One region of the Vallitalea sediminicola genome, then DNA from elsewhere that is predicted to be linked to it. Evidence: riboswitches for the same ligand, from Rfam matches in the RefSeq annotation. Region 1 holds a riboswitch; each other region holds the start of a gene.

Region 1 (3,271 bases):
AAATCACATTGCAAAGGTCTGAAAGTAAATAATGTAATTATTAAAAAAACAAATAGAAAAATATAATAACCAATAAGATTTTTACATTTACTTTTACTGGAATTTGAACGTCGTAATATTAAATAACTTATCAATTGACCTACAAAAGCTCCAACAATATATGTTACTACATGGAGTGCCATTTCACCTTCGCCAAAAATCAATTCGTATAAATATATTAGTAAATAGGTAGTTGCTATAAAAACTAGAGCGGATATAGCTTTAGCAAATACATAATTATTGACATCATACCTTATAAAAAAATATTCAATAATACTTACTAATATAACAGGGTAAAACATTATCTTGATATGTTCCCATTCACTTTCATTAACTGGACTGAATATCCCTATGGCTGTACATTCTGTCCATTCGTATAAGAAGTGAAACAAACTTCCAAGAAGTATTATGGCAACTGCAGATACAATTTCAGCTATAATAACCTTTTTATTCTCATTCATGTAATTCACCACCTTCATATGTATATAGTATATGTCAATTAAGTGAGAATAATAGTTCTGTATTAAAAAAGTTAATAAAATGTATCATTTCATTTTATTATAATTAATGAATCCTAGAAAATTATTTTAAATAATAAAAGTATTATTAGAATAATTGAATAATAAAATAGAAGGTGATAATATAAAAACGTACCCCTAAGTCTTCTAAATATAATTATAATAGTAATATTAAGTATTATAATGTAATAAATCTAATAACGTATTAAAATGACCCCAAGCTAACTATATCATGATATAACTACATGAAATAGAAATATGACAAACACAACTAAATAATGAATTGAATATGATTATTGTATAGATGTGTATATCTATCTATATAAATATTATATAAAACATGAATAGAGGCGCGAAGGAGAGGGTAATCTTTAATTGTTAAGGAGAAGAACCTCCGATATTAAAGAAGAATGGTTCCTTTGCCGAAAGAGTGTGTTGGTTCTTAAACATATTCTTGGTGATGATGTTAATACTTTATCACTGCCATAAGGGATGATTAGATATCCTAGGTTTATGGAGAGCTATTTATGTATTGAAAATAAGATTTCATTACATAAATAGCTTTTAATTAATTAAAAGCATTGAAATCTTATTTTCAGTGCTTTTCTTGTGTTATTGGATTGGATTTAGGGTGGAAAATATGAGGAAAGGGAGTTGATAGAAGGATTTTAGGGTTATTACTTACGAGTACCTTAGATTTTATAGAAAGGAGTTAGGTAGATGAAATCATTAATTAGAGTAAGAATGAGTTGTCATGACGCTCATTATGGGGGAAGTCTAGTAGATGGAGCTAAGATTTTACAACTTTTTGGTGATGTAGCAACAGAATTATTAATTAAAAATGATGGGGATGAAGGATTATTCAAAGCATATGACAATATTGAATTTATGGCTCCGGTATATGCTGGTGATTACATAGAATGTGAAGGACAGATTACTGGTTTTGGAAATACTTCAAGAAAAATGGTATTTGAAGCTAGAAAAGTTATTAGACAAAGACCAGATATCAATGATTCAGCAGCTGAGATCATGGAAGAAGTTGTTGTAGTATGCAAAGCTAGTGGAACATGTGTAGTTCCTAAGGACAAACAAAGAAAGTAGGGAAGTAGATATGGAAAAATTAATAATTACAGCAGCTATTTGCGGAGCAGAAGTTACCAAGGAACATAATCCTACTGTACCTTACACTGTGGATGAAATTGTAAGTGAAGCCGAGAAAGCTTACAAAGCTGGAGCAAGTATCATTCATCTACATGTAAGAGAAGATGATGGAACTCCTACACAAGATAAAAATAGATTCAAAGAATGCATAGATGGTATAAAAGAAAGATGCAAAGATGTAATCATTCAACCATCCACTGGTGGGGCAGTGGGGATGACAAATGAAGAGAGATTACAGCCAATATATCTTGATCCAGAGATGGCAACACTTGATTGTGGAACTTGTAATTTTGGTGGTGACGATATTTTTGTTAACACTGAAAACACAATAATAGAGTTTGCAGAAAAAATCTATGGTCTAGGTATAAAGCCTGAAATAGAGGTTTTTGATAAAGGTATGGTTGATATGGCACTTAGATTATACAAAAAAGGTATTCTAAAAGCACCACTTCATTTTAATTTCGTATTAGGAGTCAATGGTGGAATAGCAGCTACACCTAGAGATTTAGTATATTTAGTGGATAGTATTCCACATGATGCAACTTATACAGTAACTGGTATAGGGCGAAATGAATTCAATATGGCTACAATAAGTATTATTATGGGTGGACACGTCAGAGTAGGTTATGAGGATAATATTTACATGAAAAAAGGTGTGTTAGCGAATTCCAATGGAGAACTTGTTGAAAAAGCAGTGACATTAGCAAAAGAACTTGGAAGAGAGATTGCAACTCCAGATGAAGCAAGAAAAATATTAGGTATAAGTTAAGAGTCAAACAAGGAGAAGGTTCATATAAATAATATTTTAAAAGAGGTGAAAAGGTGAATAAACTAGTTAGCAAAGATGATTTAAAGCCTTTGTTAAAAGATGGTTCAGTCATTATGGTAGGCGGTTTCCTAGGATGTGGTACCCCAGAAAAGATTATTGATTTAATAATTGAAATGGGAATCAAGGATTTGACAATAATTGGTAACGATACTAGTTATGAGGATAAAGGGATAGGTAGGTTAATAGTTAATAGACAGGTTAAAAAAGTAATAACATCACATATTGGGACTAATCCTGTTACTGGAGAATTAATGAATAGTGGCGAACTAGAAGTAGAGTTGTCACCACAAGGAACTCTTATAGAGAGAATAAGAGCAGGTGGATTTGGATTAGGTGGAGTTCTTACTCCTACAGGAGTCGGTACTTTAGTTGAAGAAGGTAAAGAAATTATAAAAGTTAAGGATAAGGATTATTTACTTGAAATGCCTATAAGAGCTGATTTAGCAATTGTCCGAGGAAGTGTTGTTGATAAATTCGGCAATACAATTTATAAAGGAACTACAAGAAACTTTAATCCCATGATAGCTATGGCAGCTGATACTGTTATAGTAGAAGCCGAAGAATTAGTAGAGCCAGGAGATCTGGACAAAGAAAGTATTATAACACCAGGTGTTGTGGTTGACTACATAATTAACTAAGATGGGGGTGGATTTTTTGATAGATAAAAAATTAGGAAAAGAAATAATTGCTAAGAGAGTAGCAAAAGAACTTAAGAGTGGTCAGC
Region 2 (3,271 bases), on a different contig from region 1:
AACACTTCAATCCCAATATATTAAGATGTTTAAAGATAATGGTATGGAAGCTGTCATAATGAATGCAACTATTGATCAACCTTTCATATCTCATATGGAAATGAAGGAAAATGAAAATAATATAAAATTTGCAAGAATAGATGCTGACTTGACAGATAGTCTAAAAGATGAAGATAGTACAAGTGAGGAAGATAGCAAAAAGCTTAATGAAGAAGTTCAAACTATTTTCAGAAAAGCTCTTAGCAATGAAAACCTTAGCGTAAATATGGAAAATCTAAAATCAGAAGACATCTCTGCCATGATAATATTACCTGAAGAGTCTCGTAGAATGCAGGATATGAGTAAAATGTATGGTATGTTCGGAATGGATAGTACCGCTATGCCAAGTAATGAAAGTCTTCTACTTAATAAGAAAAACAAATTAGTAAAATATATCATTGAAAATAAGGATAACGAAAACACTGAGATATTCTGTAATCAAATTTATGATTTAGCTATGATCAGTCATAAACAGTTAACACCTGAAGCAATGACTAGATTTATTGAAAGAAGCAATGAGATTCTTAAAAAATTAATCTAAACATTACTTGATTATATTTGACAAATTTCTACATTAGTGATATTATAATACAAAATTTAATAGTTTAGTATGGTAGAGGAGCATTTTACATTAGTAAGTGATTTGATTTGTCCAGGCAAAAGTGATAATTACTGAAAGGGTACTATGCCGAAGAAGAAAATACCTGTTTTATTTTCTGTCTGGGTATATAGTCAATAGCTATATAACTGTCATATATAATAATATTATATATGGGGTGCTACTTGTGATGTTTAATATTGATTTTCACAGTCGGCACACAACGCCGGCTGTTTTTTTATTAAAATTTTCTCCTCCACTTATTACTGAAATATTAAACAAAAATTTCAATTATTTTAGTTAATAGCAATATAATATATTAAGTAAGTAATTGAAATAGGAGGTCTGATAATTATAAAAATAAATTTCCATATGAAATCGTAAATATTTACTTACCTTATATTGATGTTTTGGAGAAAAACAGATATACTAAAGTATAATTGAAAACTATTTAACAAACGTGGATGATTGTATTACGTAAAGATTTCAAGGAAAACAGTAAGTAATAAATAAATGTAAAGATTATAGAGATATCAATAAAATTTTGTATATAAAATCTTAGGAGGTTAATTGTATGTCTATTTTTACAGGAGCTGGTGTAGCAATAGTAACACCATTTAACGATGATATGAGTGTTAACTATGAAGGATTAGAGAAATTAATTGATTTTCAAATAGAAAATAAAACTGATTGTATTGTTATATGCGGTACAACTGGTGAATCTTCAACACTTAATGATGAGGAACATCTTGAATGTATAAAAGTAGCGATAGACAGGACTAATAAAAGAGTACCTGTTATAGCTGGAACTGGAAGCAATGATACTAAACACGGTATTGAATTATCTAAGAGAGCTGAAAAACTAGGTGCTGATGGTTTATTACATGTAACACCTTATTATAATAAAACAACTCAAAAAGGTTTAATTAGACACTTTTCTTCTATTGCCGGTAGTGTTGATATTCCTGTTGTATTATATAATGTACCATCAAGAACAGGTCTTAACATTGACGTTGATACTGCAGTAGAATTATCAAAAGTAGATAATATTGTTGCTATAAAAGAAGCTAGTGGCAACATAGGTCATATTACTGAACTAGTTGCTAGATGCGAAGGTAATCTTGATCTATATTCAGGTAATGATGATCAGATAGTACCTCTACTCTCTCTAGGTGGTAAAGGCGTAATTTCAGTAGTTGCTAATATTCTACCAAGAGAAACTCATGACATAGTTGCTAAGTTTTTAGCTGGTGATGTAAAAGGTAGTCTTGAACTACAACTAAAATTACATGAACTTATTAAATCACTTTTCTGCGAAGTTAACCCAATCCCAGTAAAAGCTGCTATGAATTATATGGGTCTTCCTTCTGGTCCATGTCGCTTACCACTAATAGATATGGAACCAGCTAATAGATTAAGAGTTGAAAATGCAATAAAAAGATTAGGAATAACTATCTAAATCATTAAACCACTGAATACATTTTGATTCAGTATTCAGTGGTTATTTATTGCTATAGAAAAGGTTTCAAAAATGAAAGGAGTTTTACAATGACTAGAATTATAATGCATGGTTGTAATGGGAAAATGGGACAGGTAATTTCTAAAATAGTTGAAGAAGATAATGATGCAACAATAGTAGCAGGTATTGATATATCTGATGACATTAACAATCCATATCCTGTTTTCACTGATATAAACACTATTGATATTGAAGGAGACGTTATTATTGACTTCTCCACAGCCAAAGCTGTACCTTCATTAATCGACTATGCAAAGTCTAGAAAAATACCTGTTGTATTATGTACAACTGGTCTTAATGATGAACAACTTAATTTAGTTAATGAATCTAGCAAAGAAATTGCAATCCTATTATCTGCTAATATGTCTCTTGGAGTAAATTTACTATTGAACTTAGTTAAGAAAGCTGCAAAAACCCTTACTTCAGCTAATTTCGATATTGAGATTATTGAGAAACATCATAATCAAAAAATTGATGCCCCTAGTGGTACTGCATTAGCTATTGCTGATTCAATCAATGAATCTCTAAACAATGAATATTCCTATACTTATGATAGATCTAAAGAAAGAGTTAAACGTGATTCAAAAGAAATAGGTATCCATGCAGTTAGAGGTGGTTCAATCGTAGGTGAACATTCAATTCTATTTGCTGGGAAAGATGAAATAATTGAGCTTAATCACAGTGCCTTATCAAAAGATATATTTGCTGTTGGAGCTGTAAATGCAGCTAAATTTTTAAGCCAGAAATCTGAAGGTATGTATGATATGCAAAATGTTATAGAAGGTAATTAATATATTTAACTTTAGAATAACTTAGAGCTCGTCATAGATGATATAGATAATATTCTCCTATACATCTACGCCGGGCTTGCTCATATTTTTTATAGGAAAACAATTATTTTTTATTGACAATTTTATTTATTATTATTGAGTATCATTTCTTAGGTATTCATAATATTTTTGTAGGATATTAGGATTAGAATTCAGAAATTTGATGAACTGTTCGATATTCTTCAGAACCACTGGTCTAACGTAATGTTCCATTAATTCTGTATCCTTCAATATACTATCTTCCACTCCAATTATGTTAAGAAATTTTTCTAGAACAATGTGTCT
Region 3 (3,271 bases), on a different contig from region 1:
GCAATTGGGATGTAAAATGAGCATCCAGTTTTGCTTGAGCTCCTGTAGCAGAGAGTACTGTTGTATCACTTATTGGTGAGCAATGATCTCCAAGGATAGCACCACTTAATACGGCTGCCATAGCTGGTAACATCATTGAAGGGTCAGTTGCAGCTAATATCTTACCAACAATCGGTAATAATAAACCAAAAGTTCCCCAGCTGGTTCCAGTCATAAAAGCAATGAAACTTCCAATTATAAACATAATAGGTATCAATAGGTCAGGATTCATTTGTGAATTTTCAATCCAAGTAGCCAAATATTGACCAGTGTTAAGTTTATCAATAACATCAACTAATGTCCAAGCAGTAATTAATATTATTGATGCAGGAAGCATAGAACGGATACCTGCCTTAGCAGCACGGAAAAGATGCTTTCCCGCAACTTCACCAGTGGATATAGCAAATATAGTTGCTATGATTGTAGTGATTACAGAACCACGGAAGAGTGGAAGAGTAATATCTACAGTTAACATTTGACTAATGTCCCAATTGGCTTCATATAACATACCACCTAAGATTAGGATGATCAGTGATAGGATAGTGATTATTAATGCCCACTTAGAACCTTTGTTAGTAACTGCCTGAACATGAGAAATATCTTCTGCTGATTTGGAACAGCTGATATCATTTCCTTCTTCAGCTTTTTTTTCATATATTTTCATTTTACCAATGTTTATATTGAATTTTATAACTATAAATACCATTATAAGTGCTACGATAGCGTAAAACTGCATAGGAATCATTCGCCAATAAGCACCAGTTCCTGTGGTTGCAGTATAACCTACTTTTTTGAAAACACCTGTTAGTGTACCTATTATGTAAGCTCCCCATGTAGAGATAGGTAATAATATAACAACAGGAGCACTTGTTGAATCAATGATATATGAGAGTTTCGCACGACTGATACTATAACGGTCTGTAATAGGTTTTGAAATTTCCCCGATAACTAGAGCATTGAAATAATCATCAATAAATATGACAATACCTAGAATCCAAGCAACAATTTGTGCTGCTTGCTTATTTTTTATTTTGGAAACAGCAAAATCAGCAAAAGCTTTTGTTGAATTAGTAATAGTCAAAAGAGTTGTAATTATACCTAGTAACAACAAAAAACCGACTATTGGCATGTGCCAAGAAAAATCTGTTATGATTCCCCAAACTGTAGTAGCTATGTATGATATTGTATCTAATACATTAAAACCATGAGCAATGAGGGAGCCTATAATAATTCCAACAGATAGAGACATGATAACTTTTTTAGTTATAATAACTAAAACAATCATGATAATTGCGGGTACTAAACTTAAAAATAGTTCCATAATATCCTCCTAATAATTTTATTAAACAGTAAAGTTTCTCTAAATTAAAAAAGACAATAGTCTACACTATTGTCTGAAAGTATCTTATTCAAATAATAGCGCCTTCACTACTTGGTAGTGAGAGTGATAAGTCTGTTAAACTTAACTCCAACATTATCTCTTGGCAGATAATAATGCTTCGGCAGATCATCCTTTCATCATACGTTATCGCTTGCCAAACTGGTTATGATTACTAATAATCTCTGCGCCTCTATTATGCTTATTCTATTGTCAATATTGAATTATACAGGAGGACAATATATAATGTCAAGTTGAATTTATGATTATAAAGTTTTTCTAGGTATTTTACTTTCTTTGTTAAATATTTCAATCAATTCTTTAACAGCTGTATCTATATCACTAGAATCAACTTCATAATCAAAAGTACCATAATATTTTTTCCATTTTTTGTACATAGGGTCATAATAATTATCAAGTAGAAGACCCACAAAATCATGAAGATTTTCTTTTTCAATATATTCATTCATCAAGTTATAATCATGATTGGACATATATGATTTTATTGTGGTGAGCGAGTTTTTTATAAAAGATAAATTTTCTTCAAAAGTACCATTGGTTTCCATGTAATCATCTAACAATCTCTGAATTCTAATTTCCTTGTCAAGATTGACAAGTACGTGGATACCTGTTTTGATATGATTGATAGCATATGTTGGGACAACTCTTTTGCCTATTTTAGTGCTTTCTGCTTCAACAAATACAAGGGAATCATTAAAAGATACAGTTTTATCATAAACCCAAGATTCAAAGGCTTTTTGGGGAGGTTGTTCACCTAAACCTACGCCGCCAAACACTGAGCCACGATGGTTAGCTAATCCTTCAAGGTCAAGTATAGGCATGTCAGCTTTTTCTAAAGCTTTTAACAACAAAGTCTTACTACAGCCAGTGTATCCGTGTAAAACAATGTATGGAGAAGGAAGGGTTGTTCTACGGTCAAAGTCTTTTAGAATATATGTTCTATATGCTTTGTATCCGCCTTCTAACTGATAAGCGGGAAGATGCATCAAAGATATGACTGTAGCGATAGACTTGCTTCTTAGTCCGCCTCTCCAACAAAATATAACTATTTTACTATAACCTTTTGCTACTTTCTTAATTTTAGCATAGATCTCTGGTAGCTTATGAGCGGCTATTTCAAAACCTTCTTCTTTTGCGGTTATTTTATTAACATTTTTATAAGTATGTCCAAGATATTCACGTTCTTCATTATTGAAGATAGGTACATTGACAGCTCCTGGTATTGTTCCTTCTTCGAATTCCTTAGTAGTTCTAACATCTATGAAAATAACTCTATCCATATGCAGACATTTATCAATAGATATGGTTTCCATTACATTTCCTCTTTTCAAAGTATTTACTTTTTAGTATACGCAAGTTTATTTAACATTGATTAGTAAGCTGGGTTATACTATAATGAGAATAATGAGGCATAGCCTCTTTTATTCTTTAACCCATAATTGCTTTTATACTATAGTATACATTATTTGTAATATAAAATACAACAACAAATAGCAAAAATAACTTAAAACATTATCAGGAGGCGTACAATGGATATATACGAGAAATCACTTGAAATGCATGAAAAGAATAAAGGAAAGATCGAAATTGTTTCAAAAGTAAAAGTATCTAATAAGGAAGAACTGAGTCTTGCATACTCGCCTGGAGTTGCAGAACCTTGTAGAAAAATTGCTGAAGATGAAAATAATATATATAAATATACTTCTAAGGGTAATATGGTTGCAGTTATAACTGATGGTTCAGCGGTTCTTGGATTAGGTAATATTGGACCAAAAGCTGCATTACCTGTTATGGAAGGAAAGTCAATACTTTTTAAGAAATTTGGTAACGTTG

The links. Region 1 has a riboswitch for lysine ahead of kal (3-aminobutyryl-CoA ammonia lyase). Riboswitches for the same ligand answer to the same signal wherever they lie in the genome.
Region 2: it holds a riboswitch for lysine, as region 1 does, so the genes downstream of both, dapA (4-hydroxy-tetrahydrodipicolinate synthase) here and kal (3-aminobutyryl-CoA ammonia lyase) in region 1, are expected to answer to the same signal.
Region 3: it holds a riboswitch for lysine, as region 1 does, so the genes downstream of both, ACX6CF_RS14040 (Na+/H+ antiporter NhaC family protein) here and kal (3-aminobutyryl-CoA ammonia lyase) in region 1, are expected to answer to the same signal.

The regions. Positions count from the first base shown of each region.
Region 1 is NZ_BTPT01000125.1:99-3,369, forward strand. Features, by position in the region: gene ACX6CF_RS25900 (DUF6512 family protein) at 1-500, opposite strand, end outside; lysine riboswitch at 895-1,089, shown strand; gene kal (3-aminobutyryl-CoA ammonia lyase) at 1,278-1,658, shown strand; gene kce (3-keto-5-aminohexanoate cleavage enzyme) at 1,669-2,487, shown strand; gene ACX6CF_RS25915 (CoA transferase subunit A) at 2,541-3,185, shown strand; gene ACX6CF_RS25920 (3-oxoacid CoA-transferase subunit B) at 3,205-3,271, shown strand, end outside.
Region 2 is NZ_BTPT01000023.1:27,750-31,020, reverse strand. Features, by position in the region: gene htpG (molecular chaperone HtpG) at 1-580, shown strand, start outside; lysine riboswitch at 646-829, shown strand; gene dapA (4-hydroxy-tetrahydrodipicolinate synthase) at 1,212-2,096, shown strand; gene dapB (4-hydroxy-tetrahydrodipicolinate reductase) at 2,186-2,947, shown strand; gene ACX6CF_RS10120 (metal-dependent transcriptional regulator) at 3,080-3,271, opposite strand, start outside.
Region 3 is NZ_BTPT01000030.1:58,501-61,771, reverse strand. Features, by position in the region: gene ACX6CF_RS14040 (Na+/H+ antiporter NhaC family protein) at 1-1,360, opposite strand, end outside; lysine riboswitch at 1,449-1,621, opposite strand; gene mnmH (tRNA 2-selenouridine(34) synthase MnmH) at 1,684-2,751, opposite strand; gene ACX6CF_RS14030 (NAD(P)-dependent malic enzyme) at 2,968-3,271, shown strand, end outside.